DNA from 2 places in the Enterococcus sp. AMC1623 genome. Region 2 is predicted to be linked to the other one. Evidence: riboswitches for the same ligand, from Rfam matches in the RefSeq annotation. Region 2 holds a riboswitch; the other holds the start of a gene.
What was found. A riboswitch is a leader RNA that binds a small molecule or an ion and turns the genes downstream of it on or off. The one in region 2 is predicted to bind thiamine pyrophosphate.
Positions count from the first base shown of each region.

Region 1: another riboswitch for thiamine pyrophosphate. It lies ahead of AC4BC7_RS11295 (ECF transporter S component); the one in region 2 lies ahead of thiT (energy-coupled thiamine transporter ThiT).

Region 1 is NZ_CM177096.1:2,348,934-2,365,638, reverse strand. It holds gene AC4BC7_RS11355 (energy-coupling factor transporter transmembrane component T family protein) at 1-91, shown strand, start outside; gene AC4BC7_RS11350 (DUF2316 family protein) at 231-506, shown strand; gene AC4BC7_RS11345 (polyprenyl synthetase family protein) at 558-1,544, opposite strand; partial or broken gene AC4BC7_RS11340 (Gx transporter family protein) at 1,559-1,999, opposite strand; gene AC4BC7_RS11335 (IS30 family transposase) at 2,066-3,133, shown strand; partial or broken gene AC4BC7_RS11330 (Gx transporter family protein) at 3,382-3,540, opposite strand; gene AC4BC7_RS11325 (NusG domain II-containing protein) at 3,553-3,975, opposite strand; gene AC4BC7_RS11320 (NAD(P)/FAD-dependent oxidoreductase) at 4,097-6,031, opposite strand; gene AC4BC7_RS11315 (IS30 family transposase) at 6,212-7,279, shown strand; gene pplA (extracellular electron transfer flavoprotein PplA) at 7,735-8,679, shown strand; gene AC4BC7_RS11305 (FAD:protein FMN transferase) at 8,809-9,918, shown strand; gene menA (1,4-dihydroxy-2-naphthoate polyprenyltransferase) at 9,936-10,880, shown strand; TPP riboswitch at 10,928-11,017, shown strand; gene AC4BC7_RS11295 (ECF transporter S component) at 11,123-11,686, shown strand; gene AC4BC7_RS11290 (ABC transporter ATP-binding protein) at 11,683-13,017, shown strand; gene AC4BC7_RS11285 (cobalt ABC transporter permease) at 13,008-13,658, shown strand; gene tenA (thiaminase II) at 13,679-14,335, shown strand; gene AC4BC7_RS11275 (biotin--[acetyl-CoA-carboxylase] ligase) at 14,404-15,360, opposite strand; gene AC4BC7_RS11270 (hypothetical protein) at 15,385-15,738, opposite strand; gene AC4BC7_RS11265 (DUF1576 domain-containing protein) at 15,716-16,705, opposite strand, start outside.
Region 2 is NZ_CM177096.1:2,561,119-2,577,823, reverse strand. It holds gene AC4BC7_RS12410 (class A sortase) at 1-158, opposite strand, end outside; gene AC4BC7_RS12405 (hypothetical protein) at 347-1,135, shown strand; gene thiD (bifunctional hydroxymethylpyrimidine kinase/phosphomethylpyrimidine kinase) at 1,437-2,276, opposite strand; gene thiE (thiamine phosphate synthase) at 2,277-2,897, opposite strand; gene thiM (hydroxyethylthiazole kinase) at 2,894-3,715, opposite strand; gene thiW (energy coupling factor transporter S component ThiW) at 3,712-4,185, opposite strand; gene tenA (thiaminase II) at 4,239-4,886, opposite strand; gene thiT (energy-coupled thiamine transporter ThiT) at 4,897-5,469, opposite strand; TPP riboswitch at 5,536-5,637, opposite strand; gene AC4BC7_RS12370 (cupin domain-containing protein) at 5,799-6,116, shown strand; gene AC4BC7_RS12365 (peptide ABC transporter substrate-binding protein) at 6,127-7,746, shown strand; gene AC4BC7_RS12360 (hypothetical protein) at 8,150-8,329, opposite strand; gene AC4BC7_RS12355 (histidine phosphatase family protein) at 8,832-9,686, opposite strand; gene AC4BC7_RS12350 (ribose-phosphate diphosphokinase) at 10,028-11,008, opposite strand; gene glmU (bifunctional UDP-N-acetylglucosamine diphosphorylase/glucosamine-1-phosphate N-acetyltransferase GlmU) at 11,122-12,495, opposite strand; gene ndk (nucleoside-diphosphate kinase) at 12,587-12,988, opposite strand; gene purR (pur operon repressor) at 13,192-14,013, opposite strand; gene AC4BC7_RS12330 (metal ABC transporter permease) at 14,166-14,999, opposite strand; gene AC4BC7_RS12325 (ATP-binding cassette domain-containing protein) at 14,972-15,652, opposite strand; gene AC4BC7_RS12320 (metal ABC transporter substrate-binding protein) at 15,665-16,588, opposite strand.

The DNA of each region.
Region 1 (16,705 bases), 210 kb from region 2:
TCTAGTTATCTTCTTAGCGTTAAGTTTGTTTTTGATAACATTGGCGTTGTTTCATGTCAACGGAGGTCGTTTTTATAATCCGTTTATGTAAGTTAACCGAGGAATTCGACTAACTTTTTCACTTAAGTAACAACCTTATCAAACGACTATCAACTATTAGGAACAAGTCTCTAAAAGTGAAGAGGCTGCATGCCAATCGCTTTGGAAAATATGAAAAGAGGAAAGTAACCATGAGTTTAACTAAAAGCGAATTAACCCAAACTAGAACTGAAATGGCTAAAAACTATGAGCAACTCAATATGTCACCAATCGACATTCAAAAAGCATTGAATTTTAGTCCCTTAGATTTAAAAAATGCCTTAGAAGTAGTGCCACATTATAATCCGACAAATGTTTGGAAATTGCGTGATTACTTAGAAGAAAAACTAAAAGAACAAGGCAAACCATTTTATCCTTTTTCGATTCTTACGATAAATAGATATTATCCCTATGAAAAAAATTGGTAGGGCACTAAAATAGCGGGTAAACTCATCCGTCGATGAATTTATCCGCTATTTTTAGTTTTGTCTCGTCAAAATACTTTCAGTAATTGACAATAAGGTTTCTTTGGTTTGCAAAGAATTGTTTGGTAATTTGTTAATGCCTTTAATGGCTTGTTTGGTATAATCTGCAGCTAACGCTTGTGCTTTGGTTACGCCACCTAAGTCATGCACCAGTTGATGAACGTATTGTGCGTCTTCATGAGTCATGGCTTCTTTTTTTTCTAATAAAGGAACAAGAGCCGCACGATTTTCTTGTAACGCATACAATAAAGGTAAGGAATAAATGCCTTGGCGTACATCTTCTAGTACGGGTTTGCCAATGGTAGTAGCTGATTGGCTATAATCTAAAATATCATCAATCATTTGAAAAGCCATCCCGATTTGTTGCCCAATCTCACTAGCCTTTTTGGCAAAATGAGTCGTTGTACCACTTTCCAAAGCTCCGATAAAACAACTCAAAGCAAAGAGTTCGGCAGTTTTACCGGAAATATTTTCGAGATACGCATCTACCGTCATATCTACATTGTAATGATTGTCCATTTGACCTAATTCACCAGACAGAATTTTCTCCATACTGCGCGAATTTAGTTGTAAGCTTTTCATTGAGCCGGCATAATCGGCCATTAATTTAAAACAGCTGACAAAAAGATAATCCCCTGCGTAAACAGCAGTTGTATTATCAAATTTGGCACGTACGGTCGGCAAATTCCGACGAACATCAGCTTCATCAACAATATCATCATGAATCAAAGTTGCTGTGTGGAGCATTTCAATTGCAGCTGCAAGAGCGACCGCTTTTTGCCGGTCTTGCTCAGGACCAAATTGGGAAAAAAGGAGCTGATAGGCTGGACGCAAAAGTTTTCCACCTGCTTGTATCATTTCTAAAATGGCCTGCTGCACAGGTTTGTTTTTTAATTGGATGGCGTTTTCCATTAATGCCAAGGTTTGAGTTAACTCTGGTTGTAAGCGTGGATACGCCTGCCACATTGGATGAATTTTCATAAAAATCTCCTTTGTTACGTTTTCCATGAGACGTGTGTCTGTTCTTCATATTCAGTTTGAAAGCGGCGCAAGGTGTCAACACGTTGTAATAGATAGTTTGCAGAGATACCAATCGCAATACCCGATAAAATGCCTAAAAACGAAAGGATTGGCAGATAAAGCATAACCGTCCATGATTGGGCAATCCATGAAGCAGTGACCAATTGTCCAACATTATGCATAAATCCCCCAGTTGCACTGATACCAATGATACTGACGCGTTTTGGCCCAAGCTGTTTGACGAGGAGCATACCACCATAACTTAATAATGCTCCGCTCATACTATACAAGAAAGTTGAGATAGTTCCCCCAAGTAAAGTGGTCAAAATCAATCGCATCCAAAGCAACATAAAACTTTCTCGTTTAGGCATTGTAAACAAAGGGTAAATTGTAAAATGAAATGCATAAGGAAATAAACGAAAAAATCATGTAGATACGATATACTTGTTAGCAACCAAACCAAAAGTATAAGGGGTATCTACATGACCAAAAATAATTGTATCACAGAAAAGCGCACCTTCAAACAACTTACTGACATCCAACGCGGAATGCTGGAACAGATGGCGAAAAGCGGCACCTATAAACAAGCTGAAATGGCGCGAGAATTAGGGGTCAGCCAACCCACTGTTTCTCGTGAGTTGAAACGCGGTAGAACGCGCCAGCTTGACTATAAGCGCAATTATTACGAGCAGTATATTGCCGCCTCAGGCGCACGGGTTTATAAAGAAAATCGTGAGAACTCGCATGCGCGGGATCATAATAAATATTCTGCGGCTTTCCTTGCTGCCTTACCTGAAAATCTAGCACCCAAGAAGGGGTTGCGGATTTATAGTGTGGATACTTTTGTACACTCTTATAGAAAGTTGCACCCTGACGAACGCGTACCATGCACGAAGACCGTTTACGCTTTGATAAATGCTGCCGTACTTCCAATCCGTAATATCGATTTGCCTATGAAGACTAGGATGCGGCCACGAAAAACAACCGTTTCTGAACCTAAAGGTCATAACGCTAAACACTTGGGACGCAGTATCGAAGAACGCTCTCCAGAAGTACTCTCGAGGGAAGAATTTGGGCATTGGGAAGTTGATTTAGTATTAGGTAAGAAAACAAAAAATGAGCCTGTCATCATCACTATGGTTGAACGGAAAACACGCTACTGCCTCACTAAGAAAGTTTGGGGAAAAGGCGCAGCGCTGGTTCAAAAAGGCGTGCTTGACTTGATGAAAAAACAGGGGCTAGAACAGTTCAAGTCACTCACAACTGATAACGGCTCTGAGTTTTCAAGTCTGTCTCTTATCGAAAGCATTGCTGAAGACGTTCAGGTTTTCTTTACTCATGCGTATGCTTCTTGGGAGAAAGGAACGAACGAAAGGCATAACCGCATGCTCCGAGAATTTATCCCAAAGGGAGTCACTCTGCGTCCATTGTCCTATTCGTATTTACTGGAAGTAACCGATACGATCAACCACAAACCAAGAAAAATAATGGGCTATACAACACCTGCAGAACGCCTTCAGGAAGAACTGGCCGATTTACAAGCAGCTTAAGGTGTTTTGTTGGTTCTATAGGATAAGAGAATAGATTAGCTGAGTCAAGAGCCGCTTTGCTCCTTCTCTTGACTCAGCTAACCTATCCTCTTGGGTCAGAACCACCAACAACTCACCTGAAAAATGGTAAGGGATGAAACACTCCCTGCCGTCAATGGCTTCAAAGCATTGGTAATACTGGATTATTGAGTAATTCGCTGTCTATAAAGGTTTTTAAAATTTTTTATGCATTTGATATTGCAATTAAGCATTGTAAACAAAGCAATAATTGTAATTAAATTGGCTAAACCTAATTTGGCTCCCGGTGCAAAAGCAAAAGGATAGGGAATCATATTTTCAATCAGGCCAATAATGACTCCTTGAGCAACTAGTAACGCAATAAAAATAATTCTTCGTAATCGGCTCATAATTAACGACGACTAATAAATTAAATCGTCCATGTCACTCCCATCTGCTGTTTGAATTTCAATTACAAGTTTATGCGGGAGGCACACGATGGTCTCGCCATTTTTTGATGCCCAACCACGGCGGACACAAATTTGATCGCCACAATCGGCTTCTTTAATGCGGATACGATCGCCTTGAATTTCAATTAAATTTGAATCGCCATCGTCATCTTCGTATAAGTAAGTAAATGTTTCTTGCCCTTCAATTAAATCAAAGGTTTTAATTTCTTCTCCATCAACACGTAAAATCGCCCGTTTTTCGACAACTGCCGATTCGGCTGTTTGTTGCATAGAGAAAAGGATAATGGGTAAAAAAGAACTCACAATCAAGACCAAAACGATGACACCATCCCATGGTTTTAATCGGCTATTTTTGATAAATTCTTTCATGTTCACGAGAGGGTCCTCCTTTTGATGACTTCTTTTTTATTCTAGCATAAACTAAAAATTCTGTATAAACATTTTGAAAATGGCTGGAACGTGATGAAATCTCTGTCCCAGCCATTATCTTTATTTTTTATTTTTGACCATACATAGATTTCGGTTTTCCGTACCACCAATTACCCAGTGTACGTTGTAACCATGGAATTACCCAACGGTCTAATCCGACTGCACGACCAGAACCATTCATTAAGGCAAAGGCAACTGGAATAAACCAGATATTTACCCAGAAGAACATTCCTGATAGACAGAATGTTGCAACTAAAACAATTGTTGTGGCACTAAATAACCAAGTGAAAAGACCTGCAATAATGGCAAGTGCAATTCCAATTTCAATAAAGACCATCATTTTTTGGAAGAACATCGCAACTTCCATATTTGGCATTACGACTTTCATCACGCTAACAAACCAATCAGGAGCTTTTTCAAGTACGGCCATTGGTTGTTCGCCATAACCATAACTTAAACCAAAGTGAGCGACTGTTTCTACTGCACCAGCACCCGCATCGGTTGCACCACTTGCAGCACTGGCAACATCAGCACTTGCTGAACTTGCAGCATCCGTTGCTGCTTGATAATCCCATGTCCAAGGGAAGACACTGTCACCTTGGAACCATGAACCTTCGCCAAACCAGGTACTTGGTTTGAGCCATTCACCTTCACCCACAATTTTCTTGAAGGCTTCTAGTAACCAAACTAAACCGTAGAAAATACGTAGTGGTACACTCCATAAGACATTTCCGTAACGAGAAGTATGTCCACGTGCTACGTTGCGGTCATCTTTAATATGGAAGAATTCATGCATCATATATTGGAACATATAGTAACCAGAACGAATATCAAAGAAGTATTTCAAGTTTACGATATGTTTCATGATAATGGCTAAGAAACCACTTAAATGAATTTTATTGAATAAGTTTGCCACACCCCATTTAGCACCGACAGAAACCATAAATCCTTGATAGTTTCCTTTAAACTTATGTTTTTCGCCACCTTTAATTGCTGCAACAATATTGCTTGCAGCTGTGTGACCAGTTTGTTCGGCTGCTTGAACGATTTGTGGTGTTGGTGTATTTGGAAATTCTTCGTAGAATACTAAGTCACCGATAACGTAGATATTCTTATCTTCGTAACCTTTTGCTTCCATGTATTCATTAGCAACTAGACGATTTCCACGAGCTTTTTCCAACCCAAAGTCTGCTGCATCAGAAGTTGCTTTAACCCCAGCTGTCCAAATTAACGTATGTGTTGGAATAGTTGAACCATCTTTTAATTTAATGTAGTCTGGTGCAACTTCAACGATTGGTGCGTTTAAAACTAACTCAACGTTTTTGGCTTTTAAGTAACGTTCTGCTTTAGCAGCGTCATTACGACCTAACATATTTAAAATAGTTGGCATTGCTTCAACAACTTTTAAAGTAATTTCGCTTGGATCTAATTTGTAATCTTTCGCTAGACGATCTTTCCAGTCGATTAATTCACCAATCATTTCAATCCCAGTAAACCCAGAACCGCAGACAACGAATGTTAGCATAGCTTTACGAACGGCTACATCAGGTTCTAAGGCAGCTTTGGCAACAGTTGATAAAATGTGTTCACGAATGCGAACGGCATCTTCAAATGACCATAATGTAAAGCCATTTTCTTTAACGCCAGGAGTACCAAAGTCATTTGGCTCGCCACCCATTCCTAAAACCAAATAGTCAAATGGGTATGAACCTAATTTTGTTGTTACGACTTTGTTCTCTTTGTCAATTGATGTCACCGTATCTGTGACCAATTGTACATTTTTCTTACGGGCAAATAAGCGTTGTAAGTCGTATTGAATGGCATCTGGTTCTACACGTCCTCCAGCAACTTCGTGGAGCTCAGTCATCATCGTATGATAAGAGTGGCGGTCGATTAACGTGATAGTGACATCGCTATCTTTTTTAAGCTTTTTAGCTAAAAACTTAGTTGCAGATACACCAGAGTATCCAGCACCGACAACGACAATATTTTTCTTTGTCATTGAAAATCTCTCCTTTAATAGTAAAAATATAATGGTAATAATTACACAATCTATTACATTATAACGAGAAATTACTCGTTGGTAAATTGTAAAATGAAATGCATAAGGAAATAAACGAAAAAATCATGTAGATACGATATACTTGTTAGCAACCAAACCAAAAGTATAAGGGGTATCTACATGACCAAAAATAATTGTATCACAGAAAAGCGCACCTTCAAACAACTTACTGACATCCAACGCGGAATGCTGGAACAGATGGCGAAAAGCGGCACCTATAAACAAGCTGAAATGGCGCGAGAATTAGGGGTCAGCCAACCCACTGTTTCTCGTGAGTTGAAACGCGGTAGAACGCGCCAGCTTGACTATAAGCGCAATTATTACGAGCAGTATATTGCCGCCTCAGGCGCACGGGTTTATAAAGAAAATCGTGAGAACTCGCATGCGCGGGATCATAATAAATATTCTGCGGCTTTCCTTGCTGCCTTACCTGAAAATCTAGCACCCAAGAAGGGGTTGCGGATTTATAGTGTGGATACTTTTGTACACTCTTATAGAAAGTTGCACCCTGACGAACGCGTACCATGCACGAAGACCGTTTACGCTTTGATAAATGCTGCCGTACTTCCAATCCGTAATATCGATTTGCCTATGAAGACTAGGATGCGGCCACGAAAAACAACCGTTTCTGAACCTAAAGGTCATAACGCTAAACACTTGGGACGCAGTATCGAAGAACGCTCTCCAGAAGTACTCTCGAGGGAAGAATTTGGGCATTGGGAAGTTGATTTAGTATTAGGTAAGAAAACAAAAAATGAGCCTGTCATCATCACTATGGTTGAACGGAAAACACGCTACTGCCTCACTAAGAAAGTTTGGGGAAAAGGCGCAGCGCTGGTTCAAAAAGGCGTGCTTGACTTGATGAAAAAACAGGGGCTAGAACAGTTCAAGTCACTCACAACTGATAACGGCTCTGAGTTTTCAAGTCTGTCTCTTATCGAAAGCATTGCTGAAGACGTTCAGGTTTTCTTTACTCATGCGTATGCTTCTTGGGAGAAAGGAACGAACGAAAGGCATAACCGCATGCTCCGAGAATTTATCCCAAAGGGAGTCACTCTGCGTCCATTGTCCTATTCGTATTTACTGGAAGTAACCGATACGATCAACCACAAACCAAGAAAAATAATGGGCTATACAACACCTGCAGAACGCCTTCAGGAAGAACTGGCCGATTTACAAGCAGCTTAAGGTGTTTTGTTGGTTCTATAGGATAAGAGAATAGATTAGCTGAGTCAAGAGCCGCTTTGCTCCTTCTCTTGACTCAGCTAACCTATCCTCTTGGGTCAGAACCACCAACAACTCACCTGAAAAATGGTAAGGGATGAAACACTCCCTGCCGTCAATGGCTTCAAAGCATTGGTAATACTGGATTATTGAGTAATTCGCTGTCTATAAAGGTTTTTAAAATTTTTTATGCATTTGATATTGCAATTAAGCGAAATTACTCGTTTGTCTAAACTTTTTTAAAAATTTCACAAAAAAAATTAAAAAACCAAGAAGCCTGTGAAAGTTAAAAAAATCAATACTTTTTATTTCTTTTTTTGACAATATAGTTGACTTATTTCAAAAAACCTTTAAAATGTTAGATGAATCACAAACTTCTTTGTGAATAATTTTTTTAGAAAGAAAAAGGTGGGAACAAGATGAAAACAAGAAAATTTATGGTAGGGATGACAGTATTTGCTTTCTCAGCATTGGTGTTAGGAGCATGTTCACCAGATAACAATGGCGAAAGTGGCGCAAGTAGTTCAGCCGCTTCTTCAGAAGTAGTAGAATCATCAACAACAACTTCTTCAACAGCGACAGAATCAAGTGCAGCAGAACCTGGAGTTGTTTTACAAGATGGTACGTATAACTTAGAAGAAAAGAACTATAACAATGGATACCGTGTTGTTTTCTCTATGGAAGTAAAAGATGGCAAAATTGTTGAATCTAACTATGACAATGTAAACGAAGAAGGCAAATCAAAAGTTGAAGACGCTGATTACAACAAAAATATGCAAGACAAAGCTGGCATGTCACCAGAAGAGTATATTCCTAAATTAAATGAAGAATTCTTAGCAGCTCAAAGCGCTGATGGCATAGACGTAGTGACTGGAGCAACACATAGCTCTCATTCATTCCAAAACTATGCACAACAATTAGTTCAAGCCGCTCAAGCTGGCGATACAGCAACAATTGAAATTGACAATGGTGCAGAACTAAAAGATGGCACGTACACATTAGAAGAAAAAAATTACAGCAATGACTATCGTGTTGTATTCTCAATTGACGTAAAAGACGGTAAAATTGTTGAATCTAAATACGATAACGTGAACGAAGCTGGCGAATCAAAAGTTGAAAACAAAGAATACAATGAAATGATGAAATCAAAAGCTGGTGTATCACCAGAAGAATTTATTCCTAAATTCAACGAAGCTTTAGTTGCACAAATGGCTAATGAAGATGGTACACCAGGAGATGTTGAAGTAGTATCTGGTGCAACACATAGTCATCACACATTTGTTCTTTATGCAGAGCAATTAATCAACGCTGCAGAAAAAGGCGACACAGCAACAATTGAAGTGGATAACTTTGTAGAACAATAAAGAAACAATCTATATTTTAGGAAAGAGGCTGGGAATTTTTGTTCCAGCCTTTTCTTTTGCGAAAAAAACTTTTCAATTAGGCAAAAAAAAGCTATGATAAACAAGACAATAAATAGAAAGAGGAACGACATGAAGAAAAAGTTAGGTCTACTCTTAGTAGCACTCCTTACAGTTGTAAGTGTTGCTGCTTGTAGGAACACCACCAAAGAAAATGCCACCACCGAATCTTCTGTTTCCGTTGCAAAAGGCTTACGTGAAAAACCTTATGCGAAAGAAGAATTTTTGTTAGGGACATATGTCCGCATTCGTGTTTACGATGAAGGAAAAGAAGAGGCGTTAGCACCTGCATTTGAGCGTATCGCAGAATTAGGAGATAAGATTACCATTAATCAAGCTGGTTCAGAAATCGATGCAATCAATGAACAAGCAGGAATTGCCCCTGTCACTGTGTCAGATGATATTTACGACTTGTTAAAACATGCGTATGAATATAGTGTGGAATCAAATGGTGGCTACAATATGGCCATTGGAGCGATTACACAATTATGGCGAATTGGCTTTGATGATGCCCGAAAACCTGAGCAATCAGAAATTGACGAAGCATTAAAACATATTGATTATCATAAGGTTACTTTTAATGATGCCGATAAATCTGTGTATTTAGAAGAAAAAGGCATGATTATCGATTTAGGTGCTATTGCCAAAGGATACATTGCTGATGAAGCAGCCGACGTCTTAAAAGAAAATGGCGTGACATCTGCAATTGTTGATTTAGGTGGAAATATTTTAGTAGTTGGTCACAGTTGGCGTGGAGAAAATGAGGATTGGAATGTTGGTATTCAAGATCCTAATAACGCACGTGGCACGATTTTAGGCTCCATTAAAGAAAGCAACAAAACGGTTGTTACTTCGGGGATTTATGAACGCTATTTAGAAGTAGATGGCGAAAAATACCATCATATTTTTGATTCCAAGACGGGCTATCCCTATGATAATGATATTGCCAGTGCAACTGTTATCACAGAAAAATCTATTGATGGCGATGGATTGACGACAGTTATTTTTGACAAAGGCGTTAAAGCAGGACTGGAATATATTGAACAAAATACACCAAAAGGCACGGATGCTATTTTTGTAACCAAAGAAGGCAGAGTATACGTGACTGATGACATTAAGGACACTTTTAAGTTAGATAAAGATTCTGGCTATACGATGGGTGACCGCAGCGAACTTAAATAGCAATCTAGGAGGAAAAAATGTCACTGAAGAATTTTTTAGAAGTTGTTGAGATCCGTACAAAAGTTGCGAGTCTTTTCCCATTTCTTATCGGCGTGCTGTATTCATTAGCACATTTTAACGAATTTCATGGGTTTTATACGGTGTTGTTTTTCATCGGAATGTTAACTTTTGATATGACTACTACAGCGATTAACAATTATATGGACTTTAAAAAGGCACATTCAGATACTTATAAATATGAGCAAAATGTGATTGGTCGTGAACGAATCTCACCTGCGTTGGTTCGTAAAATGATTTTAATTATGTTAGGAATTTCAGCGATTATTGGGCTATTATTAAGCATGATGACTGGCTGGCTCTTTTTAATCATGGGCGGGATGGTTTGCCTAGTTGGAATTTTCTATACATTTGGTCCGATTCCTGTTTCACGTATGCCATTAGGTGAACTTGCGAGTGGCTTAACAATGGGCTTAGGTTTATTTGCGATGACAGTTTATTTGAATACCGTCAATCAACGTGTCTTTTATCTAGATATTAGTTTTAAAAATAATAGTTTTTCATTAAGTGGTCAATTTTGGGGGATTTTAGCAATTTTTGTGGCATCCTTACCTTTAGTATTTACGATTGCCAATATTATGTTGGCGAATAACTTACGCGATTTAGAAACAGACATCGAGAATGACCGCTATACATTGGTTTATTACATTGGTCGTGAAAAGGGCGTACAGTTATTTCAAATCATGATGTATGCTTGTTATGCTACAATTTTAGTAGGCTTTTTATTCTGGGTATTCCGTTGGCCGATTTTAATCGTTTTTGTGAGTTTACCAAAAGTGCGCCGTAATTTGATAGCGTTCCAAGAAACCTTGCCACAACCTAAAAGCTTTGGCTATGCGATTCAAAATATGGTATTGTTTAATGCAAGCTATGCATTAGCATTATTATTGAGTTTACTTTTTTAAAGTGGACGTCTAAATAAAGGTATGTTATACTTTTAAAAAATTAAATATAGAAACATTTGGGGTGCTGTCAAGCTGAGATTATACCCATTGAACCTGAAACAGTTAATACTGGCGCAGGGAAATGTGTTTATTATTGTGATGAGTGCCTGACTAAGTTTATTTAGTCAGGTTTTTATTTGCCATAATCTGTCTACAGACAGAACTCCTTTTGCTTCTATTTTTGGAATGAAAGGAGTTTTTTTATGCAAAAATGGTCATTGCAACAAGTGGTTTTACTCGCATTTTTAGCGTTTTTATTTGGTGGGGTATTTATGGGGGCAGGCGTATTGTATTCGCTGTTAAATGCTGCGCTCACACCGCTAGGACTCAGCCCGTTTGCCAATGAAATTCTATTTGGCTTATGGACAATGGCTGCACCGGTGGCAGGAATGTTAGTGCCAAGAAAAGGCAGTGCTACTTTAGGAGAGCTATTAGCGGCGTTAGCTGAAATGCTGTACGGTTCGTATTTTGGCCCAGGTGTTTTATTATCTGGTTTGATTCAAGGTTTTGGTACGGAATTAGGGTTCATGGTGACAAAATATCAACGTTACGATAAAGTTGCTTTATTTTATGGAGCGATTGGTACCACTGTCTTAAGCTTTATCTATGAATTCTTCAAGTTTGGTTATGGCACATACGGTTTAGGCATGGTAGCAGCACTATTTGCCGTTCGCTTTATTTCGGTCGTCTTTTTCGGTGTCATTCTAGTTACACAAATTATGAAAATCTATCAAAAAATTCAAGACGCTAGGGTATCTGTTTCATGATTGAATTAAAAGATGTCACTTTTCAGCAACAAAAGCACATCATTTTTAATCGTTTGTCGTTTGTTTTTCCAAAACAGCAATTTATTTTGGTGACAGGAGATAGTGGGAGCGGTAAATCAACCTTATTTCGGCTCATTGCGGGTTTTGCTCAACTTTCTTATACGGGCAAGATTTTATTAGATGGTAAAAATTTAGCAACTGCTTCGATGAAAGAAAAAGCGCAAACAGTGGGGATGGTCTTTCAAAATCCTAGTCAACAATTTACTATGCGAACACTACGTAAAGAAATTATTTTTGCGTTAGAAAACTTAGGTCTGGCCGTTTCTGAAATAAATCGCCGAATGAACCACGCGTTAGCACTAGGCGAGACCGCATATTTGGCTGATAGGGAAATCAATCAGTTATCTGGTGGCGAGAGACAACGAGCAGCTTTGACCGTTATTTTAGCCATTGATGCACCAATTTTAATCTTAGATGAACCTTTTGCTAGTATCGACTCTGAATCACGCTTGCGTTTGATTCAAAAGCTAAAACAACTACGCAATCAAGGGAAAACCATCATTTTAAGCGATCATGACTGGTTAGGGTATCAAGAGGTGGTCGATCAAGTCGTGGAATTGACCAAGGGAAAACTGCATACATGTTCACTTGATAAACTAGATGCAACCACTTGTTTTTATTTGCATCCATCAAAAGATAAGCGACCGCCATTTTTCGATTTACAAAAGGTACAAATCCAACGAAATAAGCAATTGTTGCTTGAGACAAGTTGGCAATTAAACAAAGGGATTACCACATTAACAGGAGCAAATGGGGCTGGCAAAACTTCCTTGTTAAAAGCCATGTCTCAACTAGAAAAATACCGAGGTAAAATGTTTTTGAATGGCAAAAAGTTAAGAAAAAAACGCCAACTTTATCAAACCATGTCATTAGTTGTCCAAGATGCTGCTAAACAATTTGTAACGTTAACCGTTCAAGAAGAATTGTTGTTTAGTAAGAACCAAAACCCAGAAATCCGTGCAAAACAACAAGAAGCATTAGCTTATTTTAAGATTGATGGTACGCAAAGCTTGTTTCATTTAAGTGAAGGGCAAAAGAAAATTGTGCAATTAATTAGTATGCTCAGTCTGGATTTAGAGTTTCTTTTGTTAGATGAACCCTTTGCTGGTTTAGATCAAAAAGCGTGTAGATATTTTGTAGAATGGATTCAAGAACAAGCGAACCAACAGGATTTCTTAATTGTGACACATCGTTTAGCGCCATTAGCTGGTATTAGTCACCATCACATTGTGTTGGAAAAGCAAGCGTTACAAGTAGGTGAATGTTCATGAAAAAAACCAATGCCTTAAACATGAGTCTCTTTATTCTCATTTTAACTCTGGAGATTTCATTTACGAGGAGCGTTTCCTTGAATATTTTTCTGATAGGCTTAGCTGTGTTGTTTTTCTTGTTTCAGAGGAAGTGGGCGAGTGTCATTCTCTTGGTGTTGCTTCCTTTGATTCCAGCATTTTCTACTTATTGGTCCGTCATGTTAAATGGGAGTGGGAGTGAAGACGCGATTTTGTTGCTGACACGAACTTATGCGTTTGCAGCATTGGGCTTATCCTTTGCTGTCGGTGTAGATTTAGAAGAATTATTGTTGGTTTTAGAACAAAAAGGTGTCGCACCGAACTTTATTTATGGTTTATTAGTCGTCGTGCATTCGTTGCCTGCGATTAAAAATGAAGTGCGTGCCATTCAAGAAGCAAGTTTACTCAAGGGGAAAAGACTTTATTTTTGGTCACCCATGTTTTATATCAAAACAATTTTTCTAGCTTTTGCTTGGCGGGACCATTATACCGAAGCAATGTATTCGCATGGCTATGATGAAACCGGCGTTCGAACACATCAACAGCACTATATTTCTTCATTAAATGGTGCCTTGTGGTTAAGTGGTTTGTTTTTTATTGGGAATATATTGTTGTTTTTATAAAATTTTAGGAGGAATACAAGATGTTTACAGCATTAGCAAGAGAAAAAGCCAATCGTTATTGGGAAGGTAGCTTTCAGCATCCATTTATTCAACAATTACATGAAGGGACGTTAGCACCAGAAATTTTTCGTTATTATTTGATTCAAGATCGGTATTATTTAGAGCATTTTGGCAAATTGTATCAATTGATTGGAGAACAATCGGATAGATCAGAAATCAAAGCATTAATGGCAACAAATGCGGAACATTTAGCGTTAGGTGAAGTGGCCATTCGTAAAAATTTTTTTGAAGAATTAGGAATTACGGAAGACGAAATTCAGAATACAGCGATTGCACCAACGGCGTATCATTACGTTTCCCATATGTATCGTCAATTAATTGAAGGCACCCCCAATGTTGCTGTAGCAGGCATGCTGCCATGTGCGTGGTTGTATCAAGAAATCGGGACACGTTTAATTGAAAAAGGATCGCCACATGCTTTGTATCAACGTTGGATTGAAACGTATGCAGGCGAAGAATCTAAAGAAGCGATTCAAGTAGAACGTAACTTATTGGACCAACTATATAACGAAAGCTCATCAGACGAGCAAGAGCAAATGTTAGCTGCGTTTGTCATTAGCAGTCAGATGGAATATGCTTTTTGGGAAATGGCGCAAACGCTAGAAACATGGGACTAATAAATTTCTGCATGAAAAAACTCGAACGAATTTTACTATTAGTGAATTCGTTCGAGTTTTTTATTATATTAATTGATCGATTGGAGACTAATCTCACCAGAGGATAGAACTTTCATGCCTTCTGAAGTCAACACCAATAATTCACCTGTATCAGAGATCGCTTTAGCGACGCCGCTGTATGTGGTTCCTTGTTGGACAAAGGTTACTGTTTTATTTAAAACAAAGGATTTTTCACGATACACTTTGAGATAACTATTGTCAGGCAATCCTTCAAGTAATTCAAAGAAATTTTGCCAAATTAATTTGATTAATTGATTTCTAGAAACGACTGCAGTGCCGTCTGGAAAGAGAGAGCTGGCTTTTTTTTCTAAACCATCTGGGAATGTTTCTGGAGGTATAGAGAAATTAATGCCCATTCCTAAAACGACGTGAGAAATACGTCCAGTCTCAAAGTCGCTGGTTGCTTCTGATAAAATGCCACATATTTTTTTGCCATCCAGATAAATGTCGTTGACCCATTTAATATCGGTTTTGCGACCAGTGACCTCATCAATTGCTAACGAAACAGCAACCGCCGCCAATAACGTATACTGAGGTAATTCTTCAAATGATTGGTTGGGATTTAATAACAAACTCATATAGATTTGCCCACGTGGACAAAAGAATGGACGACCAAAACGACCATGTCCACCAGTCTGTGTTTCAGCAAGGAATAAAGCTGGGGTAGTCTGTTGATTCATTGCCCCTAACTTCGCATCTTTCATCGTGGATTCCGTAGCGTCCATCAAGACAATATTTTCTGCTCGTAAATCGTTGGTTGCGATACTATCTGCCTCTAAAACATCAGAAGGTAAATATTGATAACCGTTCGCATGACGTTCAATTTGGTAGCCCATTTTTTCCAATTCTCGCACGGCTTTCCAAATGGCTGTTCGTGAAACACCAATTTCTTGCGCTAATTTTTCACCTGAAAATACAGCGCCATTTTTGCGTAATAGTGCCAGCACTTTTTGTTTTGTATTCATCAAGAAGCCTCTCCTCTCCTAATATTAGCTATTAAAATGTTTGCGGAAAATTTGAATGGTTAGTAAATGATCTGTATAGATAATATCTGCTTTATCAATCATAGAACCCAGCAAGTAATAATCTTCCTCTTCATGATGGGATTGTGAACCGCCTAAAAGCTCATCATAATAATTTTCTAAATTTAAATCACGAGGAGTATTGAGCATTTCTAAAAAGTCATAAATATCTTCAGGAAGTTCCTCGCAGTGACCTTGAATTTTTGCATGAAATCCTTCTTTTGGAAAATCCAATTCAATCGATAATTGTTTAATATCATGAGAAAAGAAATACATTAATAATTCATCAACGATTCGTCTAGATTTTTCTTTTTCCAGCATGTTTTTTTCCTCTCTTTACTTGGGTTATTGTATCCAACAACGGTACCATAAAAGCGGCAACAAAACCACAAGAAAATCCATTATTATATAAATTTAGACCACCGTGTAAATAGGCGACATTTGAAACAAGGGTCATATGGAAAAAGCCTGCTAGAATACCGTAGATAGCGCCATAATACCCACTGATTGGCGCTAAGCTTGTTCCGAAAATGGCAGTCAATAACACGGCAAATGTTTCACGTGAAAACTCTGGCGACAATTTGGAAGCTAAGACAACTCCAATTAAAATTGGAAGACTATTGCGCCAATGATTCCCAAAGGCGCTAAAACCAACTGCGGTTAAAATTCCTCCAATTAAAGGACCTGAAAGCTCGCCGCCCATAACAAAAATAAAACCAAGCATTAAAAAACCCATTAATGCCATATTGATTAGTGTAGCACCAATCTCTGCAATCACGACAAAGTCAGTAACTAATTTTCCGGATGAAGCAAAAATAGCACGCATTCCTTTAAAGGAACGATGATTTAATAAATAACCTAAAACAAAAAGTAACGTGAATAAGAGAAACAAAAAGATAGCGGATTTGCCGTGATATTCCGTGGATAATAAATTTGGAATAGCAATATCCCCACCGAATAAACGAAAAGCGCTCGTCACAAACATGGCGACAATTCCGGAAGTAAATCCGACATTATATAAAGAGAAACCTTGGTGGAACTGTAAAAACTGCGAAGCTAACGGCGGTAGTAAGAAACCGACTAAAATTCCCACAGTATAACCTAATAAAATACCAAAAGGCAGTGGTAATCCGGTACCAAATGTTAAATAACTAATAACTGGAGAAGAAGAACTGCCAAATAATGCAACCAATAAAAATTGTGAATACGGTTTGCGGACCGTTTTAGCATATAAATAGACGCCGATAATAATCGGCAACGAATTATATAAATTTTTACCGAAAAAAGA
Region 2 (16,705 bases):
TTTTCACGTGAAACCTGCGAAATAGTATAGTCGCCACTCTTTTTTTCGATGAGGACATTTTTTATTTTGTTATTGAAAATTAGTGCTAATCCTAGCAGAATTAATAAGACAATCAGCAAATTAATGAACAAATTTTTTATTTTTGATTTTTTTTTCATCGCGATTCGCTCCATTCATTTTCTCTTCCCATCATATCACAGAACTTTTGTTGGATAAAAATCATAAAAGATTTTTTGCAAAACGCTCCATTTTGTAATCAATTTTTAAAGGAAAAGAAACAAGCTTTTTTAAACCCTTTATTGTAGAATATAGCTATGGCTTAACAACACAATGGGGGAGGTTGGACATGACGAATTTGGTTTACGTACATATTGATACAATTAGTAATGCGGTATTAACGCAAGGAATTACCATACAAGATTTTCATCAAGGGATTGTTCACCAACCCAAGAATTTATTACTCTTAAATCCATCAAGTGATTTAGGAGATTACGAATCACACACAGCCATGAAAGTGATTCGGGGGAACGAAGCCGTAGATAATTATTTTCGAACAATTGAAAAGATGCGCTTAGTAGAAGAAACCAAATGGATTGATTTTACCGATTTAGCAATGTTGAAAGAACTGACACCATTAGAAATTTCCGAATTGCTTTATTTCGGACATATGAAGACCCATTTACATTCACCATTTTTTTACAAATTACAAAATAACTTTGTCTATTTTGATTTAAAAGATAATATTGCACGCACATATTATCGTTATTTAGATGAATTTTATCGAATTCTAGCAAATAAATTGACGCAAATTGTTTTTGAAATTATGAATCAAAAACGTGGTCTCTTCAGAAAACCACAACCAATTGAAAAATTAAATGTCGACTTAGTGAAATCTTTACGTGAATTTATGCGAGAAGGTCTAGTTTTTTCATTTACGCAAGCCATTAAAACAGAAGATACCTTCCAGATTCCTATTTTTGTGGTTGAAGATACCCGTTTTCGGATAGCAACACCACCCTTTAAAGACGACGCATTAATTGGTCATTTATCGTATCATTTAACAACTAATGTTTGGCAATTAGATATTGATGAAGACCATCTCGCCTTTGCTTCATTATCAAGCACTCATTTTTAAATTATCCAAGTAGACTGTGACAGCTGTCGTAGTCTATTTTTTTATAAAGAGGAACCTCATAAAAACAGTACTAGAATTATTGATCTCAAAAAAAGATTTTCGCTTGAACCATTCGCTGCTACATCGATGAGTCATTCAGTCTTACAACAAGACAAGATGTATTATTGAACAAACGGATAATTGGGAATAAATAATCGCTATCTATGTAATGAATGAATACTTGAAAAAGGCTATCCTGCAACAGATGATACCGATTATTTACCATAACAATTGTCGAAAAAAAAAAACGCGAGCGAGACATTTAATATGTCTCATTCGCGTTTTCTTCTACTCGAACATCTTCGCTCAATTGTGCCCAATGATTGGTTGGACCATGACCATGACCAACAAAAATCCCTTCTTGAATAGCTCCTTGAATGAATTTTTTGGCAGTAATAATCGCTTCTTTGACGGTTGCTCCTTTTGCTAATTCAGCAACAATACAAGAAGAGAAAGTATCGCCTGTACCATGGGTATTTTTGGTAGCAATTCGTGGCGTACGTAACCAGAAACTAGTTTGATCTGCCAAAAGAACGTAGTCAGCAGACTCAATACCTTCTTTGTGTCCACCTTTCATCACAACATGTTGTACACCCAGTTGTTGTAAATCACGAGCGGCACGTTGCATATCGGCTTCTGTTTCAATCGCATAACCGACTAAAACTTCGGCTTCAGGTAAATTTGGTGTGACAATGGTTGCTAGTGGTAATAGTTCTTCTTTAATTAATTGAATCGCATCTTCTGTTAATAAAGGATGTCCTCCTTTAGCAATCATCACCGGATCGACAACTAATGGACCAAAATCATATGTTTTCAAATTTTTAATAACTGCGGCAACATGCTCGCTGTCGGCTAACATACCTGTTTTCGACGCTTTAATGGCAAAATCAGCAGCTAAAGAAGCAAACTGCGCATCAATGAATTCACAGGGGATGGGGTAACTTTCTTGTACCCCCAATGTATTTTGAGCGGTTAACGCAATGACAATGCTCATACCAAAAACTTGTCGCGCTTGAAAAGTTTTTAAATCAGCTTGAATACCTGCACCACCACCGGAATCTGAACCGGCAATCGTTACTACTTGCGGTGTGCTATTTTCCATTTATTTCCCCTCCCATTCTTGAATTTTTTTACGCATGTTTTGAACTTTTTCCGCAACAGATTCAGCCTTCATAATTTCGCTAACTACTGCTACACCAGCAATGTTAAGTCCATTAAAGCTTGACAATCGATCTTCAGTAATTCCTCCAATAGCTACTACTGGGATGGTAATTGCCTCGGTAATTTCTTGTAATGTTGCCAGCGAAGTTAAGGGCGTATCTTTGGTTTTTGTTGGAAAAATTGCACCTACTCCCAAATAGTCTGCCCCTTCTTGTTGCGCTTCTTGCGCACGGTCAATCGTTTTAGCTGAGACTCCTAACCACTTATTGCCAATGAGTTGACGAGTAATTGCTACAGGTAGTTCATCATCACCAATATGCACACCAGCCGCATCAACAGCTAAACAAATATCCACGCGGTCATTAATTATCAGAGGTACACTATAACGATCGGTAATCGCCTTGACTTGTTGCGCTAATTCATAAAATTCACGTGTAGAGAGTTTTTTTTCACGTAGCTGCACTAAAGTTACGCCATTTTGACACGCCTCTTCAATGATTTGTAGAAACTCTTCGGTATTGCCATAACGTTGTGTCACTAAATATAAAGCTAATTCCTTCATCGTTTTCTCCCCTTCACTTGTTGGCTCCAAGTAATATCTTGTGATAATAAGGACAATTGATTCAATGTTTCATGACGAAAATCCGCTAAGCCAACTGTTGGTACTAATTTTTCTTTCGCTCGTTCACCACAACAGTTCAAATAACTAACACCTAAAATAGTTGCTTCTACTGCCTCATAGCCCGCACCTAAAAATGCCGTAATTAGCGCACCGACTAAATCCCCTGTTCCAGTAAAGCAATCCAACTCTGGGACGCCATTTTCTAATAACCACACTTGCTCCCCTTTAACAACGATATCTTTTTTACCTGTTGCTAAATACGTAATCTCTGGGTCTTGCTGTTGCAAGGCTTGGATTAATTCGGTAATTGCTGTGTCTTCTTGATCAAACGCGCTGCCATCAACACCTCGGCCAGCAGAAGTTAAGCCACAAAATGCGCGCAACTCTGAAATATTGCCTTTTAACACACTTGGTTGTTGTTTAGCTAGTCGATGTGCTAAATCAAAGCGTAAAGGCGTCGCTGCCGCCCCAACGATATCAACCACTGCTTTTTTGGCTGATTTGTTGGCTAATTTGCTGGCTTCCACGAGTGCTTCTTCACGGGCAACTGACATTCTTCCCATATTTAATAATACGCCATCTGTGCTTTTAAATAAATCTGGAAATTCCCGAATGTCTTCTGCCATAATCGGTTTGGCACCAACAAACAATAAACCATTTGCTAGTAGTTCATTGGTAATTTCATTCGTAATACAATGAACCAAGGGCGCTTTTTTCAAAGGTAAATAGTGTGCGAGTATTGCTTGCCAATTTGTCATATCGAGACTCCTTTGTATAATCGTTGAATTTTTTGAATCACTGCAATCGTTTTGGCTTTTTGCCAAATGAGAAAGGCAATCACTGAACCAATACAAGCTGCACCGATAAAACGAGGGGTATACATCAACCAATAAAAATCACTGCTACTACCTGTGAACCAAACCATTACAGGATAAGACAATAATGAACCAATGATTCCTGTACCAATAATTTCTCCAACCATCGAAGAAACGACAGAAGGATACAAACGATAACCCAGCCCTGCAAAAAAAGCACCGAATACTGCCCCAGTAAGAGCCAACGGGGGAATTCCTAATAAAGTTATCCGAATCACACCACAGACAAATGCCATGATTGTCCCATAAAGCGGTCCTAATAATACACCTGCTAAGACATTCATCACACTCGACATAGGTGCCATACCTTCAATTCGAAACAGTGGTGATAACACAACATCTAACGCAATCATCATTGCTAGATACGTTAATTTCTGTAATTTTTGGTTTCCCATAATGGACTCCTTTATCTATTGAAATAATACGCCATATCCCAAAAAGCTTCTTCCATTTTGACACTTGTCACAAATGCTTCTATCATCTGATGGCGTTCGCTTGCTGTTGCTTTTTGATATAACTGATTCAATAATTCTTTTTCTTGAGCAACAATTGCCATACTTTCTGGTGTAATACAGGTTTCAATCCAACGCTGATACACTGGGTGTGGTGACCCCGAAGACAACGCTAAACCAATTTCTTGATACAACCAAGCACAAGGTAATAAACTTGCAAAAGCAACAGAAACAGAGTGCTGTAATTGCTGATGCATATGTGCAACATAACGTTTTGGGACCGTTGCAAGCGGCGTTTGTTGAACTTCTTGTTCCGTAATCTGCAATCGTTCAAAAAAAGTTTCGCGAATACTTATTTCGCCCGCTACTAAACGCTTCGCACCTTGTTCCATCATCATTTTTATTTGTGGAAGTTCTGTTTGTTGACCAATAGCTAGGTAAACGGATTGTAACGATTCCAAATAATAGCGATCTTGTAATAAATAATAACGAAAACAACTTTCCGATAATGTTCCTTGATGTAATTCCTGAATAAACGGGTGTGCCAAGCTATTTTCCCAGCTTCTCTGAGCAGCATCGCGGGCAATTGTTACAAAATCCATCAACTACTCCTTATCTCAAGGTATCTTTAGGAACGAAAATCGTTGGATTCATGCGATAAAGCACCAATAAAACAATTGTCGTCACAAGCGCCGTTGCCAAGCCACTAATGCCATTCATTACTAAAGAAAAGACGACTGGACTCATGCCCCATAACGCATACATTCCCCAAAAGACCCAACCAGCTACAAAATGCCAGAAGTATCGTGCCAAAGCTCCGATAAAGACTCCTGAAACAATTTGTTTGCGAGCAGTTATCGTATCTCCCGCAGCAATTGCTTTTTGTAATTTAGTTGCTGCAAGACCTGTTAAACCAGCAAAAGTAAAGGCAATAGGGTATTCGATTAAGACTTGAATGACACTTAAAAAGTAAACTTTGGCAGCTGGGAAGTGCAAAATCCCCCAAATGAACGCTGCTAATAAACCGGCTTTAGGACCACGTCGCAACGCATAAACGGCAATGGGAATTTGTCCGAGTGAAATAGAAAAACTTGAACCAATGTCTAAAGGAATAAATGATAAGACCATCGCTAAAGCGGCCAAAATAGTTCCTTCCACCCAAATTTTTGTTGTTGATGAACGCATAAAAAAACTCCTCCTTCAGAATCTTTACAATTCACAAAGGAGAAGTGGATGATATATCTAATGTACACTTCAACTCGTCACAATTCCTACGCTCGAATGATCGAAACAGGTACGGAGGGTTTAGAGTAAACTCAATCTCAGCCCAAATGGACTCCCCTTTGCGAGTAGATTCTATTTAATTTTAACTACAGCAAAAGCATAGCATAGTTTTTAGGTATTGAAAACCTTAATGCAATTTTTTTCTCTTTTAATCCGTTAAAAACTTTTGAACGATTGACATTGTAACGGTTTCAAGTATTATTAGGTGTAATAAAGAGAGGAGCGCTGCTATGATTATTAAACCAACTCTGGCTGAAAAGATGACTATCTTTTTTGACCAAAAGAACCAACCCAATGAGCGTGTCACGATGGGCTTAATTACGCTACAACCCGGTGAAAAAAGTCCAGCAGAAGGTTTTGCTCGCCACGACCAAGATGAATATTCGTACGTCATCTCTGGCACGGCACATACAATCTTGGAGGATGGACAAGATTTACTTGGCAAACCAGGTGATGCGCAATTAATTGAAAAAGGCGAAGGTCACATCAATTATAATGACGGCGATGAACCCGCAGTAGTTGTCTGGATGTTAGTCGACCGTAACTAGGAGGAATAAAATGAATAAAAAGGGAATTTGGTTAGGTGCCCTTGCTGCTTTCGCACTAGTAGGATGTTCAACAGGCGCACCAAAAGAAGAAGAAGCAACACCAATTAATTTGATGTCTGCATCAGAATTAACAACGTTAGATACCTCTAATATGTTAGATTTTCCAGATGCAATTACTCACACAGCAGCTTTTGAAGGTTTATACGCGTTAGATGAAAATGATGACGTCATTCCTGCCGTAGCGAAAGAATTGCCTGAAATTTCTGAAGATGGTAAAACTTATACGATTACTTTACGAGACGATGCTGTTTGGAGTAATGATGAACCAGTAACTGCATATGACTTTGAAGCTGCTTGGAAAAAAATGATTGATCCAAAAAATGCTTTGATTTATAGCTTTTTATTAATTGATACGGTTGAAAATGCGGCAGCGATTTCAGTAGGTGAAAAAGAAGTGGATGAACTAGGGGTAAAAGCTTTGGACGACCAAACTTTGGAAGTTCATTTAAGTGAAGCCAAACCTTATTTTACGTCATTGCTCACTTTTCCAACATTCTTCCCACAAAATCAAACAGCATTAAAAGAATTTGGAGATAATTATGGGAAAGATAGTGAAAGTGTGGTTTATAACGGACCCTTCATCGTCGAAAACTGGAAACAATCTGAAACAAGTTGGGATTTAGTGAAGAACGACAAGTATTGGGACAAAGCCAATGTCAAAGCCGAAAATATCCATTATGATGTCATCAAAGAAGCTTCAACTGCTTTGAATTTATTCAATGATGGTCAATTAGATGTCGCTACCTTAACAGGTGAGTTGGCAAAACAAAATTTAAACAATGAAGACTTCCATTCCTATCCAACTGCAACGATGAACTATATCCGCATGAATCAAGTTCGCGGAGGCAAAGATACCCCACTTAAAAATATTAATTTACGTAAAGCGCTTGCGTTAGGTATCGACAAAGAAACCTTAGTGAACAATGTCATGGCAGATGGTTCAAAACCTCTGTATGGTGCAGTAACAGAAGGATTTGTTAGCAATCCAACCACCGGTGTTGATTTCCGTGAAGAAGCGGGCGATTTGATGGAATACAACAAAGACGAAGCCTTGAAGTATTGGGAAGAAGCCAAAGCCGAATTAGGCGATGACATCACACTTGAATTAATGGTTACGGATGACGGTGGTTACAAAAAAATGGGAGAAAGTATTCAATATAGTCTCCAAGAAACATTCCCTGGTTTAACTGTCGAATTAAAAGCTTTACCAACTGAAACAGCCTTGAACTTAGGACGAGACAGCGATTACGATTTATTCTTGATTTATTGGACACCAGATTATAAAGATCCAATTTCAACATTAAAGACCCTATATTCTGGCAATGACCGTAACTACTCAAACCCAGCCTATGATCAATTACTTGACGATGCCTCGATCAAATACGCGAACGATTTAGAAAAACGTTGGGAAACATTGATAGCAGCTGAAAAAGAAGTCATTGAAACAAACCCAGGCATGATTATTATCAGCCAAAATCAACAATCTGTGTTACAAAATGACGCAATTGAAGGCTTAAACTATCATACCTTTGCCGCACCATTAACGTTGAAAAATATTTATAAGAAATAAAAAGCAGTGAGATGCTATATGACGTATTTGTAGTGAACGGTTTTAAACGATGACGTCATCACTCTTTTTAATAACAATAATCCGAACGATACAAAGAGATTCTAACAGCTCTCATTTTGTATCGTTCGGATATTTTTTTATTTTATTTGTCTTTCTTCCTATTACAATATCATACAGTAACAATTGTTTCGTAGTATCTTCAGCATTTGATTCTACAAACTGAATATATTTATAGACTACTTTCTCCTTATACGACTATCTAACTAAATTGTAACTAATTTTTGTTTGGCAATTGGATTTAAACTATTCCAAACACCATTAACAGTTTGCCCTGTTTCTTTTTTACAGATTTAGGATTACTATAATACGAACATCTATCTTCCGTAATAGTTATCATCATATATTAATCATTATCAAGATAAAAAAATAAAAAAATGCCAATCATGAAACCCAAAATATCGCTGCCATTTTCTTTTATTAAATAAATGAAAGACCAATTGCCATCTATTCCGTTTGAAATTAACTGTGCCATCAAATAAAAAATATACAGGATAAATATGTTTTTTTTCTTCTTATAGCTCATAAAACAACTCCTTTTACTTAGAAAAGACCATTTAGTTTTTAGTAAGTTTATGCACTGAATTTCGTCGTATTCTTTCGTTACAAAAATAATTTTTTCTTCACTCGATAGTGCAACCATCATCCTATTTGGATTATAATTAAAGGACCCATCCTTTAAACTTACATGTCCTATTTTTTACGTACGCTTATATATTTTCATTATAGTAACATAAATTTTTAAACAAAAATCGTTTTTGCCCAAACGTCAAGAATTTATGCTTGAACGTCCTATTTTTAAGAAAACAAATAAAAAACACTCCTCTTGTACTTGCCAAACTTTCACCTGTAGTAAGAATAAATACGTGCCGTTTTTGAATTATTTTAACATTGTCTATCAATTTTACTTTTAATGATTCTAGTGACTCTATTCTTTAATTGGTTAAAATCTTCGGATGCAACTACGTTTTGAAACGCAAAAAAAGAGGCCTTTTGACCAGCCTCTTCGTTCTCATTCTTATTTATATCTATTTTGCTGCCGCTTCGCCTGCTTCAGCGTAGCTCATATCATTAACAGATTCTAGTGTATATTCGCCATCTTTGTATTTGATGATATTCACACTAGCATTTTTCAATCCACCTTCTGGTACTTCAAAATCTTCAAACAACGTATCCAATAAAGCAGAAATACTTAAACCATGAGATGTAATTAAGATATTTCCTGTACCTGGATTCTTAGCTTCTTCATCAACAATTGCATCTAATCCTTCTGTTAGACGATCGGTAATTGTTTGGTAATCTTCCGCAGGCCAATTGATACCTTCTTCAATACCTTCTTTTTTCATGTGTTCTTTATCTAATTTAGCCACACTATCAGCAAATTCTGCTGGATCCAAATTCGCCAAAAATTCTTCTAGAGTTACGCCACGATCATCAGCAATATCTTGCCACATAGTATGATTTAAATCACCTTCATAAGTGCCAAAATTGAACTCACGTAAACGGCGATCTGTGTGAACTTCTAAATGATCAGATGCTGTATTTTCATCCATAATCAAGTTTGCTGTTTGAACTGCACGACCACTGTCACTGCTGTAAACTGCTTGGAAATCAACATCTTTCAAACCAATACCTGCTGCGGTAACAACTTCTTCACCTGCTGGCGTTAACACTGCATCTGACCATCCTTGAACACGGTCTGTCGTATTTAACATTGTTTTTCCATGACGGACAACATATAATGTTAGCTCATCAGCAACTTCATCTTTCACAGTTGTCGACTCAGCAACCGTTTCGCTTGTAGTGGTACCACCACTTTGACAACCTGTTAACACTAATCCAAATGAAAACAATACACCTGCAGCAACCAATAATTTCTTCATATTCTTCTTCCTCCTAGTTTTCCCCAGATTAAAAATATTTTTCCAAAACAACAAAAAAAGCCCATAACTGTCCCTTGTAGCTTGGATGCAGTTATAGGTTATGCTCTTTACAGATAACATTCCTAATCAAATTTTATGTACATTTTCGTTTGACGAAAACCTACAATGAAAAGGCTATCATAATTTTTATTGACTGTCAAACACATTTTTGAAAAGGGTTGCATTTTTTTGTTTTTGATAAAAATAGCTTTATAGAAAGTAAAATACCCAAACTATATAGAGCCAATGCTCGATAGTTTGGGTATTTCTATTTTATTTCAACTTATATTGTCAGTCGATATTTATTTGATAAACGCTTCTTTTGATTCAAATAATGGGCTGACTGGTTTGTTCTCATGGATACGTTTGATTGCTTCTGCCATTAAGTTGCCAACGCTAATTTCGTCAATCTTATCAATTTTGCGTTCTTCTGGTAAATTAATTGAATCAGTTACAACTAAACGTTCAATTGCTGATGCTTCAATACGTTCTAAGGCTGGACCAGACAAGACTGGATGTGTACAAGACGCATACACACTTTTGGCACCAGCTTGTTTCAACGCATTGGCTGCTAAAGTAATTGTTCCTGCTGTGTCAATAATGTCATCAATTAATACACAAATTTTGCCTTCAACATGACCAATGATATTCATCACTTCTGCAACATTCGCGCGTGGACGGCGTTTGTCAATAATAGCAATTGGTGCTTTTAAGAATTCTGCTAATTTACGAGCACGTGTCACACCACCATGGTCTGGTGATACAACTACGACATCATCGCCTTGAATATTATTTTCTAAGAAATAATTTGCAATTAATGGTGCACCCATTAAATGGTCCACTGGAATATCAAAGAATCCTTGAATTTGTGATGCATGCAAGTCTAGTGTTACCATACGGTTTGCACCGGCTTTTTCGATCATATTTGCCACTAATTTTGCTGTAATTGGTTCGCGAGAGCGTGCTTTACGGTCTTGACGAGCATAACCATAATAAGGCATGACAACGTTAATTGTTTTTGCACTAGCACGTTTTAAGGCATCAATCATGATTAATAACTCCATTAAGTTATCATTTACAGGGTTGCTTGTTGATTGAATGATGTATACATGCGCACCACGAATACTTTCTTCGATGTTGACTTGGATTTCACCATCACTGAATTGTTTGACTGAACATTTACCTAGTTCTACACCTACTGCAGCAGCGATTTTTTCGGCTAATGGACGATTAGAGTTTAGCGCAAAAATCTTTAATTTTGGATCAGAATATTGATTCGACATGAGAACCTCCACTTTCTATACATTCGACTAGTAAAAAGACTACAATCTACTAGAATCATCTTCCTAGTAAATAGTAGTCATTTTTTACAAATAAATCAAGACTTTCGGCTAACTTATTGCATATAAGGGAAATTTTTTGCGTAATCTTCTTTAATTACTTGGCGTGCACGTGCAATGGCTAACGCATGTTCTGGTACATCTTCTGTGATTGTTGAACCTGCCGCAATACAACTATTGGCTGCCACATTGACTGGTGCAATAATGTTAGCACCTGAACCAATGAAGCTATGGTCACCAATAACCGTTTGATATTTGTTTTTGCCATCATAGTTCACGAAAACAACGCCACAGCCAACATTGATGTCTTTGCCTAATGTCGCATCGCCAACATACGTCAAGTGGCCTACTTTGGTGCCTTCACCAACAGTGGCGTTTTTCACTTCGACAAAGTTACCGATATGCGCATCTGCCATGATTTCGGCTTTTGGACGTAAATGCGCATACGGGCCCACATCTGCTCCGGAATGAACCGTGCTTTCTTCGACTACTGATGATTTGACCACTACATTGTCCCCAATGATACTGTCAATGATTTGTGATTGTGCGGTAATCACACAGTTTTCACCAATGACTGTATTGCCTTTTAAGTACACACCTGGTTCAATGACCGTTTCTGCACCAATTTCAATGCCTGCATCGATATATGTCGCTGCTGGATCAACAAAAGTCACACCATTCAACATATGTTGATGATTGATCCGCGTACGCATAATACGATTGGCTTCTGCGAGTGCTACACGATCATTCACCCCTAATGATTCGTCAAAATCTTGGGTTTGATACGCAGCTACATTTTTGCCTTCGTCTTTTAAAATTTCAATAATATCGGTTAAATAATATTCACCTTGCGCATTATCGGTGTTTAATTTTGTTAAGGCATCGAATAATAATTCGTTATCAAAACAATACGTCCCAGTATTGATTTCTTTGACTTGTGCTTCTTCTGGAGTCGCATCTTTTTGTTCCACAATACGGTCCACAATGCCCACATGGTCCCGCAAAATCCGACCATACCCTGTTGGATTTTCTGCATGAGCAGTTAAAATGGTCGCAGACGCACCTTTTCCTTGATGGTATTCAAATAAATTGTCCAAGGTTTCTGACGTTAATAATGGCGTATCGCCACTAATGACTAACGTGGTGCCTTTTTTACCTTTTAAGAAATCTGCCGCTTGCATGACTGCGTGTCCTGTCCCTAATTGTTCTGCTTGTAAGGCATATTGACTACGCTCGCCCAATTGCGATTGAACTTTATCTGCTCCGTGACCAACAATTGTCACGATTTCTGTTGGTTTCGTTTCTTCCACACGATTAATAATATGTTCCACCATTGGTTTGCCGCATACAGGGTGTAACACTTTATATAAAGTTGATTTCATACGAGTGCCTTTTCCTGCGGCCAAAATAATTGCGTAACGTGTATCCACGTAACTCACTCCATTCGATTTTTGCTTTTTTAAGTGTAGCCCAATTATGGGAACTTTTCAACTATATCGGTGCATTTACAGCTAGACCAATTTATTTCCCAAAGAAGCGGGCAATTTCAATTTGTGCAGCTTCTGGTGAATCTGAAGCATGAACTAAATTACGGGTTTGATTCACGCCGTAATCACCACGAATCGTGCCAATGTCTGCTTGTAATGGATCGGTTGCGCCAATCAGTCTTCGCACACGGGTCACCGCTTGCTCTCCTTCTAAAATAAGTAACAAAACTGGTCCCTCTGTCATATATGCGACTAACTTCGGAAAAAACGGCTGATTAATGAGATGACTATAATGTTCGTTTAAAACAGTCTCTTTCAATATCGTCATAGTGACTGCTTTCATTTTTAGGTTCGCAGCTTCAAATCGTTGAATAATTGAACCAACTAACTGACGTTCTACGCCATCGGGTTTGATAATTACAAGTGTTTGTTCCATAATGTCATGCTCCTTCGCTTAGTATTAGCTCTAGTTTACAAAAAGCCTCTCATTATGTAAACGTATTCTTCTTATCTCAACTTACTGAACCTATCAAATATTACTATGTCCCACGTTTTCTACTCTTTTTTTATCTTATTAGCTTCATCGTCACACTGTTCAAAAAAACTGAGTTCCAACACGGCATGTTGGAACTCAGTTTTTTATTCTTCATCAAAATAATTTCCAGGTACTACAGAAATTGTTTTGGTTTGCGTATTTACATCTTCGACAAATAATAACGAATTGTATTCTTTTACCGCGCGTTCTCCACGGAATTTCGCCTCAGCAAACACGGTTACTCCAACTAACTCAGCTTCGAATTCTTCAATCAATCCTTGCATTCCGTTAATTGTTCCACCGCCTTTCATAAAGTCATCCACGACTAAAACACGTGAACCTCGTTTTAGACTGCGTTTCGATAACTCCATTTTTTCGATGCGTTCAGACGAACCAGATACGTAATTGACACTTACAGTCGAACCTTCTGTAATTTTTGAATCACGACGCACAATTACAAACGGAACGTTCAAATAATAGGAAACTGCTTGAGCAATTGGAACACCTTTTGTTGCAACGGTCATCACAGCATCAATTTTTTCTCCTAAATATTTAGAGGCAATAATTCGCCCGACTTGGCGTAATAATTCTGGTTCTCCCAATAAATCAGATAAATAAACATAACCACCTGGAAGCAGACGGTCTTGTTCTGACAAACGTTCAGATAAGGCAACAACATATTCTCTGGCTTCTTCTTTAGAAATCATAGGTACAAAAATAACGCCGCCTGCTGCACCAGGAATGGTATCTAGCAGTCCTGTTCCTCTTTCTCTAAATGTTTTTTTAATGATGGCTAAATCTTCACTAATTGACGACTTCGCTGACTCATAACGTTTCGCAAAAAAAGTCAATGAAATCAATTCATGAGGATGATCCAATAAATAATGGGTCATATCAATTAATCGTTCACTACGACGAACCTTCACACACTTCAACTCCTTTTCTAAATTGTTTCTCCTTATTATAAAGCTTTTCACAGATTTTTTCGAGTATTTTCTTGTTTATTTAAAAAAATGTTCGTACTTTATTAACAGTAAATAAAAAAAGTGCAAGAAATTTTCGTTTCTCACACTTTTTGTTAATTTTTTGCTTGTTTTTTCCGTTGAATCATAATAATCAGACGACGAATAAGATTCACAACTAAAAAGAAGGCAATGAAAACCAGGGTAATCGTTGCTCCTGGTGGGGTTGATAGATAATAAGAACTCGTTAAACCAGTCATCATTCCCACTAATCCAATAATCACACTAATCAAAATCACCATATTAAAGCTCTTTCCTAAACGCATACTAATAGCTGCAGGTAAGACCATAATAGCTGAAATAAGTAATGCACCCGCAATCGGAATCATCACAGCAATCGCAACACCCGTTAACACATTAAACATCATTGACATCCAATGAACAGGTAAACCATCGACATGCGCTGTATCTTCATCAAAGGTTAAGACATACATTGGTTTTTTAAACAATAAAAATAACACTGTAGTAATTACAAATAAGATACCTAAGAAGACCACTTGATCTGAAGTAATCGTGACAATCGAACCAAACAGATAGGATTGTATACTTGTCGATGAGTTACCACCACTCAGGTTCATCAAGACTAAAGCTAAAGCTAAACCACCCGACATTAAAATAGCAATCGAAATTTCTGAATAACTTCGATACATCATACGCAGATATTCAAGCAAAATCGCAGCTAAAATAACAACTAACATCGTAGTAATCGTTGGATTTAAATTTAAAAAGAAACCCAATGCTACACCAGCTAAAGAGACATGCGACAAAGTATCTGCCATCAGTGATTGACGACGAATAACTAAAAATACGCCTAGCATTGGAGCAATCCCAGCAATAAAAATAGCGGCTAAAAAGGCCCTTCTCATGAATTCATATGAAAGCATCTCCATTGAGAATCCTCCTTTCGTACTAAGCGAATTTGGCGATCAGCATAGTTTTTAATATCTTCATGATCATGAGTAATCATCAAAATCGCTTTTCCATGTTGATGCGCACTGTGACGCAACAAACGATAAAAATTATTACGTGACTCTTCATCCATTCCTGTGGTTGGTTCGTCTAAAATAAATAAATCTGGATCCGTCGCAAAAATACGTGCCAAACTAATACGTTGTTTTTGCCCACCGGATAATTCACCAATTCGTTTGTGGCGCATTTCCCACATTCCCACAGCTTCTAACGCTTTTTGCACATGGTCATGGTCGCGTTGCGTTAATTTTTTGAACCAACGATTTTTCGGATAACGTCCAGAACGGACTAATTCCAAAACTGTACTAGGAAAACCAACATTAAATGAGGCGATTTGTTGCGGAATATACCCCACACTTAGACGTTTGCCTTCTGTATTTTTTTTGGCAATCGTCACTTGACCTTTTGCTGGTTTTAACAATCCTAATGTTGAGCGAACTAGTGTCGATTTGGCTGCACCATTTTCACCTGTTAAAATAACAAATTCACCTGCATCTACATGATAATTCACGCCTTCTAAAACCGGCTCATCATCATAGTAAAATGTTAAATCTTTTACTTCTATATAATGCACACGTGCGCCTCCTTATTGAATACTTGCTTTTAATGCGTCCAGATTGTCACGCATCACACTGATATAATCTTCGCCTGCTTTTAGTTGTTCATTTGTTAAACTTTCCAATGGATTTAACACTTCCAATGAAATACCTGTTTCTTGAGCTAAGGTTTCTGCAACTTTTGAAGAAGCATTTTCCTCAAAATAAATAACTTTGACATTATGTTCTTCTACGTAATGTTTTAATTCTGCTAAACGGCTAGGACTTGGTTCTTCGTCTGGAGAGATACCAGCAATTGATTCTTGCGTTAATCCATATTGTTTTGCTAAATAAGCAAAAGCTGCGTGTTGAGTCACGAACGTTTTGTTTTTTGCATCTTTGAAAGCCGTTTGGAATTCTTGATCTAACGCATTTAGTTCTTCTAAATACGCTGCCGCATTTTTTTCAAAAGTTGCTTTTTTCTCTGGGAATTTTTCAATTAATGCATCGCGAATCGTTTCAACTTCTTTCATTGCTAATACTGGATCCACCCAAACATGTGGGTCATGTTCATGGTGATGTTCTTCGGTTTCATGGTCATGGTCGTCTTCTGCGCCGGCTTCCATTAAATCAATTTGACCAGCCGCTTCGATAAAGGTTGTTTGTTGTGTATCAACACTTTCACCTAAACGTTCCACCCATGTTTCCAAGTCTTCACTATTGTAGACAAGAGCATCCGCTTCTGAAATTTTAGCAATATCTTTGGCACTTGGCTCGTAATCATGTGCTTCGGTACCAGCAGGAATTAATAATTCCACTTCACCTTCATCGCCAACGACCTGCTTACTAAATTCATACATGGGATAAAAAGTTGTCATAATTTTTAATTCATCAGTTGTTTCTTGACTTTGTCCACACGCACCTAACAGAAAGCTACCAATTAAAAATATGCTTGTTAAAAGGATTTTTTTCATTTTTTTACGATCCTCACTTTTTCTTTGAATAAACAAATCGTAAAGTTTACGATTTGATGACAGGGAATAATGTATCAAACAGCGGGCATTTCGTCAAGGAAAAGGCGAGCAAATAAA